DNA from 3 places in the Streptomyces asiaticus genome. Region 2 is predicted to be linked to each of the others. Evidence: riboswitches for the same ligand, from Rfam matches in the RefSeq annotation. Region 2 holds a riboswitch; each other region holds the start of a gene.

What was found. Region 2 has a riboswitch for S-adenosylmethionine ahead of KHP12_RS36275 (aminotransferase class V-fold PLP-dependent enzyme). Riboswitches for the same ligand answer to the same signal wherever they lie in the genome.
Region 1: another riboswitch for S-adenosylmethionine. It lies ahead of KHP12_RS08850 (glutathione S-transferase C-terminal domain-containing protein); the one in region 2 lies ahead of KHP12_RS36275 (aminotransferase class V-fold PLP-dependent enzyme).
Region 3: another riboswitch for S-adenosylmethionine. It lies ahead of thrC (threonine synthase); the one in region 2 lies ahead of KHP12_RS36275 (aminotransferase class V-fold PLP-dependent enzyme).

What each region holds. Positions count from the first base shown of each region.
Region 1 covers NZ_JAGSHX010000006.1:342,055-345,322, forward strand. Annotated here, with positions in the region: gene KHP12_RS08840 (Fpg/Nei family DNA glycosylase) at 1-92, opposite strand, end outside; gene KHP12_RS08845 (PP2C family protein-serine/threonine phosphatase) at 178-1,326, shown strand; SAM riboswitch class IV at 1,451-1,597, shown strand; gene KHP12_RS08850 (glutathione S-transferase C-terminal domain-containing protein) at 1,943-2,788, shown strand; gene KHP12_RS08855 (Mut7-C RNAse domain-containing protein) at 2,912-3,268, opposite strand, start outside.
Region 2 covers NZ_JAGSHX010000006.1:6,674,511-6,677,778, reverse strand. Annotated here, with positions in the region: gene KHP12_RS36275 (aminotransferase class V-fold PLP-dependent enzyme) at 170-1,600, opposite strand; SAM riboswitch class IV at 1,803-1,921, opposite strand; gene trpD (anthranilate phosphoribosyltransferase) at 2,115-3,188, opposite strand.
Region 3 covers NZ_JAGSHX010000006.1:4,072,423-4,075,690, forward strand. Annotated here, with positions in the region: gene KHP12_RS24555 (MoaD/ThiS family protein) at 249-527, opposite strand; gene thrC (threonine synthase) at 524-1,816, opposite strand; SAM riboswitch class I at 1,835-1,976, opposite strand; gene KHP12_RS24565 (glucosyl-3-phosphoglycerate synthase) at 2,167-3,114, shown strand.

The sequences.
Region 1 (3,268 bases), 6.3 Mb from region 2:
GGATCGGCCACCTCCGCCCGCTCGACGCGGCGGCCCTGGGCGCAGGAGGCGAGCGTCCGCCGGAACCCCTCGACGTCCGGAAGCTCGGGCATAGCGTCAGGCTACGCCCGGGGCTTCCGTCGCGCGTTGCGGAGAGCGCCCCCGTTCGGGGGTCTTCATCGGATAAAGTACCTCATCATGCGATTCATTCGCGCCGCCCAGGGGGTGAGCGGTCGCAGCCAGACGCTGTTCGCGATCACACGGTGTCTGCCGTTCCTGGTCCTGGCGGCGGTACTCGGCATCGAGCTCTCCCCCGCGCACACCCTCTACACCGGCCCCCTGCTCTCCCCGGCGCCGGCGCTGGCGGCGGTGACCATGGGGCCGGTCGGCACCGGCGGGGTGGCGGTCCTGGCGGGCGTGGTCAGCGCGATCACCGCCATCCACAACGACGCCTGGGGCACCCCGCAGCTGTACACCAATCTGCTGGCCCTGCTGGTGGTGGCGGTGGCGAGCGTGGCGACCTGCGCGGTGCGGGTGCGCCGGGACCGCGAGCTGGCCCATGTCCGCCGGATCGCCGAGGTGTCCCAGAACGTGGTGCTGCGGCCGCTGCCCGCCCGGATGGGCGTGGTGAACACCGCCAGCGTCTATCTGGCGGCCGAGCGCGGTGCGCAGATCGGCGGGGACCTCTACGAGGCGATGTGCACCCGCTACGGAGTGCGGCTGATCGTCGGCGATGTGCGGGGAAAGGGGCTGGCCGCGGTGCGGTCCGCCGCGGCCGTCGTGGGCGCCTTCCGGGAGGCGGTGCACTACGAGCAGGACCTCGCCGAGGTGATGCACCGCTGTGCGGCCGCGCTGGCGCGCGAGGACGAGCTGCTGGACCGCTCCCAGCTACAGGATCCGCGGGAGCTCGAGGAGCAGTTCGTCACCGTGCTCCTCGCCCAGGTGGTGACGGACGATTCGCTGGTGCGGCTGATCAACCGCGGCCATCCGCCGCCCCTGGTGATGCACGAGGGCGAGGTGCGCTCCCTGGACCCGGCGCGCCCGCTGCCGCCGCTGGGCCTCGAGGAGTTCCTCGGCCCTCCCGCGATCGGCGTCGAGACCTTTCCGTTCCTGCCCGGTGACCGGCTGTTGCTGCACACCGACGGGGTGATCGAGGCCCGCAACGACTACGACGAGTTCTTTCCGCTGCAGCGGGCCATGGAGACGCTGGACTGCGCCACCCCGTCCGAGTACCTGGACGGGCTGCGCCACGCCCTGGTCCGGCACACCGAGGGACGGCTGACGGACGACGCGGCCATGGTCCTCATCGAGCGGGACACCGGCGGCGCGGACCGGCCGTTCCGCTGAGCCGTTCGCACCACCTCTGAGCCCGTTGTGCCACGGCGCCGTACATCCGCCGTACGGTCGGCCGGTGTTGGCCGCTTCGGCATGGGTTGACGCCCTCGCGGAGCGCGACGACACTGTCAGGGACGGTCACGATTGTCAGCGCCCACCGTGCGGAACCCCCGCTCAGGTGGGTCATCGGCCCCGGCTCGTTGACAGGCAACCCTTCTCCCGCGACGGGGTGCCCCCGGGTGACGACCAGGTTCCGTCGGCGTGGACGGGACAAGCGCGGTCTCGCTGCCTCGCGAGCCCCCGATGATGGGATCGGTGGAGATGCCCAGGACCGACAGCCACGGGGACGGCGTCCGCCGGCGTTCCCGTCCGTTGTCCCCGCTCCGCCGGCTCCGCCTCCTGACCAGACGGCTGCATATCGATCTGCTGCGCATCTGTAGCGCCTCCAGTCCAGCTCTCTGAGTCGGCCCGAGTCGACACGGTCACCGAGCGCGGCCCCGCGCGCCGGGGTCGGGTGTGTCCCGGCCCCGCCCCGGCGGGTGCCCCGCGCGGGCTTCCCCTCCGTCGTGCCACCGGCGCCGCCCTCGACCGGCGGTGGCCGGGGCTTCCGCCACTGCCTTGGAGAGCCATGTCCGAGACGTTTCCGGTCAGTTCAGGTCCTGCCGCTCTTCTCGACCCCGACCCCTGCTCGCCCCGCCCCCGGATCGCCCCGCCCGCGCCTCCGCACCGCTTCCGCAGCCGCATCGGCGTCGACCTCGCCGGTGGCTTCTATCCGGTGCCGCATCGCTATCGGCTCTACCTCTCCGCGAGCTGTCCGCTCTCACTGCGCGTCTCCATCACCCTCGATCTGCTCGGGCTGCGGGACACCGTGGCCACCACCCTCGTCGGGCTCCCGGAGGACACCCCCGAGGCGTACGCCGCGCTGCGCGGGGCCTACGAGGCCACCTGGCACCGCTACAGCGGACCGGTGGACGCGCCCGCGCTGTGCGACGGCTGGACCGGACGTGTCGTCAGCAATCACACGCCCGACATCCTGCGCGACCTCGCCGGCCATCTCAGCGACGACAGCGGGACCGGACGCCCCCGGCTGCGCCCGGCGGCCCTCGCCACGGACATCGACGCCCTCCGGGACCTGCTCGACGCGGACATCACCCACGCCGCCCGGCAGGCCGGGACGGCTGCCGAGGCGGAGTGCCGGGACGCGGCGCTGGAGCGGCTGCTGACCGCCCTCGGCCGGCTCGACCGCGGGCTGACGGCCGCGCCGTACGCCCTGGGCGAGGAGCTGACCGCCGCCGATGTGGACCTGTGGGTGGCCCTGGTCCAACTCGACACCGAGCACCGGCCCCTCCTGGACGCCGACGCGGCCGACCGGGTCTCCCGCCATGGGCGGCTGCGCGCCTATGTGCGGCGGCTGCACGCCCATCCGGCGTTCCACACCACGCTTCCGGAGGCCCTCCAGGACGAGGTGTCCTGAGTCTACGTCGAGGTGTCCTGAGGGGCGTCACGGTGCGGCGTCAGGCGGGCGGACACGATTTCCAGTGTGCTCCCCCGCCGCGGCCGTTGGCGCCGCTCGGCGGCGCGGCGCACGGCCCGGCGCTCAGGACAGCGCGGCCCGCGCGTCGCCGAACTCGCCCATCGCCCCGGCCACGATGGCCTCCAGACGGGCGTGGTGGGCGCCGCGCCAGTAGACCCGCTCACAGACCGTGCAGCGCGCGAAGACGTCGTAGGTGCGCCGGGTGCCGCGCTGGAGCCGCTCCCGGACCGTCTCCTTGTCGGCGTCCTCCAGTGGCCCGTTGCAGGCGGTGCAGCGGGTCCAGGGTGCCAGGCTCGGGGTGAACCGGCCGAGGACGTCGCGCAGCTGCTCATCGGGGCGGTCGCTGTAGACGTACGCCCCGGCCCACAGCTCGCGACGGCGCAGCAGCCCCCGGTCGCGGGAGAGCAGCACCCGGCGCTG
Region 2 (3,268 bases):
AGGGGAAGAACCCCCGGACACCCCGCAGGGCCCGGCGCTCCCGAACTCTTAGCCCAGGGGGCCCAGGGGGCCCAGGGGGCCCAGGGGGCCCAGGGGGCCCAGGGGGCCCAGGGGGCCCAGGGGGCCCAGGGGGCCCAGGGGCCCAAGGCCCCACGAGGCCCGTTGGGCCTCAGCCGCGGTCCGGGACGCAGCGGCCGTCCTCCGTGCGGTAGCTCCACCGGGCGCCGTCGCGCACCAGCTCCTTCACGGCGCCCACGAACCGCTCCACATGCTCGTCCGGGGTGCCCGCCCCGAAGCTGACCCGGATCGCGTTCAGCGACCGCTCCCCCGGCGCGGCCTCGGGCGCGCCGCACTCGCCCGGCTCGTCGGGCTCGCTGTCCAGCAGGGTGCGGACCAGCGGATGGGCGCAGAACAGACCGTCGCGCACGCCGATGCCGTACTCCGCGGAGAGCGCCGCCGCGAAGTGGGAGCTGTTCCAGCCCTCCACCACGAACGACAGCACACCGACCCGGGGCGCGTCGTCGCCGAACAGCGAGAGCACCCGTACCTCGGGCACCTCGGCCAGCCCGGCCCGCACCTTCTCGATCAGCTGCCGCTCACGGGCGACCAGGCCCTCGAAACCGGCCTCGGTCAGCGCCTTGCACGCCGACGCGATCGCGTAGACCCCGATGACGTTCGGCGAGCCCGCCTCGTGCCGGGCGGCGGTGGTGTGCCACTCGACGTCGACGCCGCCGTCCTCCTTGCGCGTGACCTTACGGCTGGCGCCGCCGCCCGCCAGATACGGCCGGGCCTCCCGCAGCCAGTCCGCCCGCCCGGCCAGCACCCCGGCCCCGAAGGGCGCGTACAGCTTGTGCCCGGAGAAGGCCACCCAGTCGATGTCCGCCTCGGCGATGTCCACGGGGTGGTGCGGGGCCAGCTGTGCGGCGTCCAGGACGATACGGGCGCCGTGGGCGTGCGCGGCCGCGGCCAGCTCCCGCACCGGCCACAGCTCACCCGTCACATTGGACGCGCCGGTCACGCACACCAGCGCCGGGCCCCCGGCGCGCCCCGCGAGCGCCTTCTCCAGCGTCTCCACCGCCTGCCGCGGGGAGCGCGGGGCGCTGAGGTAGCGGACGGTGACGTCTTCCCGCTGCTCCCACGGCAGCAGCGAGGCGTGGTGCTCGGTCTCGAAGACGAAGACCTCGGTGCCCCGGGGCGCCACGGCGGCCAGGAGATTGAGCGAATCGGTGGTGGAGCGGGTGAAGACGACCTGGTCGTCCTCGCGGCAGCCCAGGAAGGCGGCGACATCCTTACGGCTGTTCTCGAAGAGGTCGGTGGACAGCTGCGAGAGGTAGCCCGCCCCGCGGTGCACGCTGCCGTAGTACGGCGCGTAGGCGGCGATGTCGTCCCAGACCCGCCGCAGCGCGGGGGCGCTGGCGGCGTAGTCGAGCGCCGCGTAGGTCACCTCACCGCCGGTGACCAGGGGCACCAGGACATCGCTGCCCAGCACGGGCAGCGGCTCACAGGCGGCGGCAGCGGAGACGGAAGCAGGTGCGGAGGCGGAAGCGGGTGCGGAGACGGAAGCAGGTGCGGAGGCGGTGGCAGCAGGGCGCGCGGACATGGCGAGGTCTCCCGAAGGGGTCGGAGGAATGCGTGACGCGCACGGAAACGGCGGCGGCGGGCCGGCCGTAAGGGCGCGGAAAATCGCTCGACGCACGGCTGTACCGCGCGGAGCACATTGAGGAGAGACGGGCCGCTCGGCCCTAGCGCATTCGCTGCATCACGGAAGAACTCCCTCGACCACCAGGACCCCTAGTGCGAGGGGTCCGCGCTTGCCGCCGGCCTCGCTGCCTGGCGGCCTGGTCATCACCCGGGGCACCCCGCCACGGACGGAGGGTTGCCGGACAGCGGGCCGGGGCCGTAGTCGCTGTCGCTCGTGACCTGGGCAGGAGTATGCCATGTCAGACGCCGGCGCTCATGTCCTGTCCGCATCCCGGACAGGACATGAGCGCCGTAGGGACCCGCGCAAACAGAGGCAGAGCCCCGATCCGGGGTCTGGGGCGGAGCCCCAGTTGTGGGAAGGGGCGGGGAGGGGAAAGCAGCCCGCCGCAGGCGCCAGGGCCCGCCGGGCCCCACTACGCGTGGGTGGCCCGGACCCATCGCTCCAGGACGTCACGCGCCGCGCCCGAGTCGATCGACTCGGCGGCCCGCGCCACGCCCGCCCCGATCCGGTCCGTCAGCGGCTTGTCCCCCGGCTCCCGCTCGAGCGCCACCAGCGCCGCCGCCGAGTTCAGCAGCACCGCGTCCCGGACCGGGCCCCGCTCGCCCGCCAGCAGCCGGCGGGCCACATCGGCGTTGTACGAGGCATCCGCGCCCCGCAGGGCCTCCACGGGGGCCCGCTCGACGCCCACGTCCCGGGGGTCGAAGGTCTCCTGGCGCACGGCGCCGTCCCGGACCTCCCACACCTGGGAGGTCGTGGTCACCGTGAGCTCGTCCAGCCCGTCGTCGCCCCGGACGACCAGCGCGGAGGATCCGCGCTCGGCCAGCACCCCGGCGATGATGGGCGCCATACGGGCGTCGGCGACCCCGGTCGCCTGGGAGGTGACCTTCGCCGGGTTGGTCAGCGGGCCGAGCAGGTTGAACGGGGTGGCGACGCCCAGCTCGCGGCGGGCCGAGGCGACATGCCGCAGCGACGGGTGGAACTTCACCGCGAAGCAGAAGGTGATCCCCGCCTCCTCGGCGACCTCGACCACCCGCTCGGGGGTGATATCCAGATTGACGCCGAGCTTCTCCAGCACGTCGGAGGCGCCGCTGGCGGAGGACGCGGCACGGTTGCCGTGCTTGACCACCCGCGCGCCGGTACCGGCGACGACCAGCGCGGACATGGTGGAGATGTTGACGGTCTTGGCGCGGTCGCCGCCGGTGCCCACGATGTCCACGGTCGCCCCGGGCACCTCGATCACCCGGGCGTGCTCGTACATGGCGCGCACCAGACCGACCACCTCGGAGACCGTCTCGCCCTTGGCGCGCAGCGCGATCGCGAAACCGGCGATCTGGGCGTCGGTGGCCTCGCCCCGCATGATCCGGTCCATGGCCCAGGCGGTGTCCTCGGCGTCGAGGTCCCGGCCGGCGATCAGCGAGCTCAGTACGTCCGGCCAGGTGCGGGCCGTCGCGGTGCTGTCGCCTCCGGCGGGGGTCACAACGTCCATGGTCCGCTCCTGGATCCGTGGGGGTGGGCAGGGAAGGGGTCCGCGCACTTCAGCGGCCCGTCGCAAGCCTATCGGCCGCA
Region 3 (3,268 bases), 2.6 Mb from region 2:
CTGGGCACGGCCGAACGGTTAAAAGTGAGAAATTATGTGAAGTTCGGGCAAGCCGGGCCGGACACAAGGAACCAACCCGACAATTCGCGCTCACACTTTACGCACAACTTGACGAGTTCTCATATGTGGCTCCGACCCCGGAGCCGTCGGGGAATCCGGGCAACTGTATCGCGATTCCACACACGGAATCGCCCCGTCCGGTTGTCCCCGGACGGGGCGATGCCAAAGGTGAGGAGGGGGGCGCGAGGTCAGCAGCCGCCCGCGACCGCCGGGATGATCGAGATCCCGGCGCCGTCCGGGGTCGCCGTGGCCAGGCCGTCGGCGAAGCGGACGTCGTCGTCGTTGACGTAGACGTTCACGAAGCGGCGGAGCTTGCCGGTGTCGTCCAGGACGCGCGCCGAGATGCCCGCGTGGTTCTTCTCCAGGTCCGCCAGGACCTCGGCGAGGGTCGCGCCCTCGGCCGGGACCTCGGCCTGACCGCCGGTGTAGGTGCGGAGGATGGTCGGGATTCGGACGTTGACGCTCATGCGAGGCCAGCCTCTCGGAACGAGTCAAGGGTGGGGCGGATGATGGCGGAGGGACCCGTGGTGGGGGCCACCGCGTCGAGGGTCTTGAGGCCGTCGCCGGTGTTGAGCACGACGGTCGTCAGGGACGGGTCGAGCAGACCGTCCTCGATCAGCTTCTTGGTCACGCCGACGGTCACACCGCCCGCGGTCTCCGCGAAGATCCCCTCGGTGCGGGCCAGCAGCTTGATGGCGTCGACGATCTGCTCGTCGTTCACGTCCTCCACCGCGCCGCCCGTACGGCGGGCGATGTCCAGGACGTACGGGCCGTCCGCGGGATTGCCGATGGCCAGCGACTTGGCGATGGTCCGCGGCTTCTGCGGCCGGACGACGTCATGGCCGGCCTTGAAGGCGGCGGAGACCGGGGAGCAGCCCTCGGCCTGGGCGCCGAAGATCTTGTAGGGCCGGTCCTCGACCAGACCGATCGCGATCAGCTCCTTCAGCCCCTTGTCGATCTTGGTGAGCTGGGAGCCGGAGGCGATCGGGACGACGATCTGGTCCGGCAGCCGCCAGCCGAGCTGCTCGCAGATCTCGTACGCCAGGGTCTTGGAGCCCTCGCCGTAGTACGGCCGCAGATTGACGTTGACGAAGCCCCAGCCCTCACCCGCAGGGTCGCCGATCAGCTCGCTGCAGAAACGGTTGACGTCGTCGTAGGTGCCCTCGATGCCGACCAGCTCACCGCCGTAGACCGCGGCCATGACTACCTTGCCCGCCTCCAGGTCGTGCGGGATGAAGACGCAGGAGCGGAAGCCCGCGCGGGCGGCCGCGGCGCCCACCGCGCCGGCGAGGTTGCCCGTGGAGGAGCAGGAGAGGGTGGTGAAGCCGAAGGTGCGGGCGGCCTGGACGGCGATGGCGACGACCCGGTCCTTGAAGGAGTGGGTCGGGTTCCCGGAGTCGTCCTTGATGTGCAGCTCACCGGTGACGCCGAGCTCACGGGCGAGGTTGTCGGCCTTGACCAGCTGGGTGAAGCCGGGGTTCAGGCTCGGCAGATCCGCCACGTCCGCGGGGACGGGCAGCAGCGGGGCATAGCGCCAGATGCTGTTCGGACCGGCCTCGATCTGCCGGCGCAGCCCCTCCGGGTCGCCGGCCGGGAGCTCGTACGCGACCTCGAGGGGCCCGAAACAGGCCTCACACGCGAAGATCGGACCCAGCTCGAAGCGCTCACCGCACTCCCGGCAGGACAATGCGACGGCGGGGCCGAAGGCACCGGAGGTGGAGGAGGTCGTTGAGCTTTCTACTGACTGCACAGCCATGGATGGCGAGGCCCTTTCTCCTCATCTTCCTCGCGACGCATTTCGCCACGAGACGGAATTGGCACCTTCCCGAGCTGGGAGCCTCGCTGCGGAATGCGAGATCAGCTGGAGGGTTGCCGGGGCTTCAACGGGCCGTTCCCTCTGCCCCTCTGGATGAGCGGTATGGCACCGGGCGGACCCGGGGCGTTTGTCAGCACCAGCGTCGTCAGTACGTCGGTAAACGTCGAGGTCGACCCCGACATACGACGGCCATGTGCGTTGTTCAAGACTGTAACCGAAGGCCCGGATGGTTGAGGTAGCCGTCCGATGCGCGAGATGGGTCACAGCGACCACAACAGGGAGACACACAGGTGCTGGATGAGGTGGAGCGCTGGCTGAAGCGCCGCTCCTGGTCTGCCGACGACCGTCCGCTGGATCGCCTGCTGGCCGCGAAGCGGTCCGCGGCGACGACGGTGAGCGTGGTCCTGCCCGCCCTGAACGAGGAGGCCACGGTCGGCGAGATCGCCGACACGATCCGGCGTGAGCTGATGGGCGAGGCGATGCCGCTGGTGGATGAGCTGGTGGTGCTGGACTCCGGTTCCACGGACCGCACCGCCGAGGTCGCCGCGGCGGCGGGCGCCACCGTCGTCCCCCGCGACTCGCTGCTGCCCCGGCTGCCCGCGCTGCCCGGCAAGGGCGAGGTGCTGTGGCGGTCCCTGCTGGCCACCAGCGGCGACATCGTCTGCTTCATCGACGCCGACCTGCGGGAATTCGAACCGCGCTTTGTCTCGGGGATCATCGGTCCGCTGCTGACCGACCCCACGCTGCACCTGGTGAAGGGCATGTACGACCGCCCGCTCGGCGAGATGGCGGGCCAGGGCGGCCGGGTCACCGAACTGGTCGCCCGCCCGCTGCTGAATCTGCACTGGCCCCAGCTGGCCGGATTCGTCCAGCCGCTGGGCGGCGAGTACGCGGCGCGCCGCTCGCTGCTGGAGCGGCTGCCCTTCCCAGTCGGCTACGGCGTCGAGCTCGGGCTATTGGTGGACGCGCTGCACACGGTGGGGCTCGACGCGCTCGGCCAGGTGGACATCGGGGTGCGCAAACACCGCCACCAGGACGGGCAGGCGCTCGGCCGGATGGCGGCCGCGATCTACCGCACCGCGCAGCTACGGCTGGCCCGGGGCCACTTGGTGCGGCCGCGGCTGACCCAGTTCGACCGGGGCGAGAACGGCTTCGAGCCGCGCACCACGGCGGTGGACACCGAGGAGCGGCCGCCGATGATCGAGGTCCCGGAGTACACGGCGCGGCGCGCGGCGTGACGCCGGGCCGCGGCTGGGCGCCCACGGAGTGACGGCGGCTGGTCGCCCACGGCTCGGCGCCCGCGGCTCGGCGTCCGCGGAGGGTGGCGCCTCGGCGTCCACGGCTCGGCGTCCGCGCGGGATGGCGCCTCGGCGCTTACGTGGCCGGAACCGG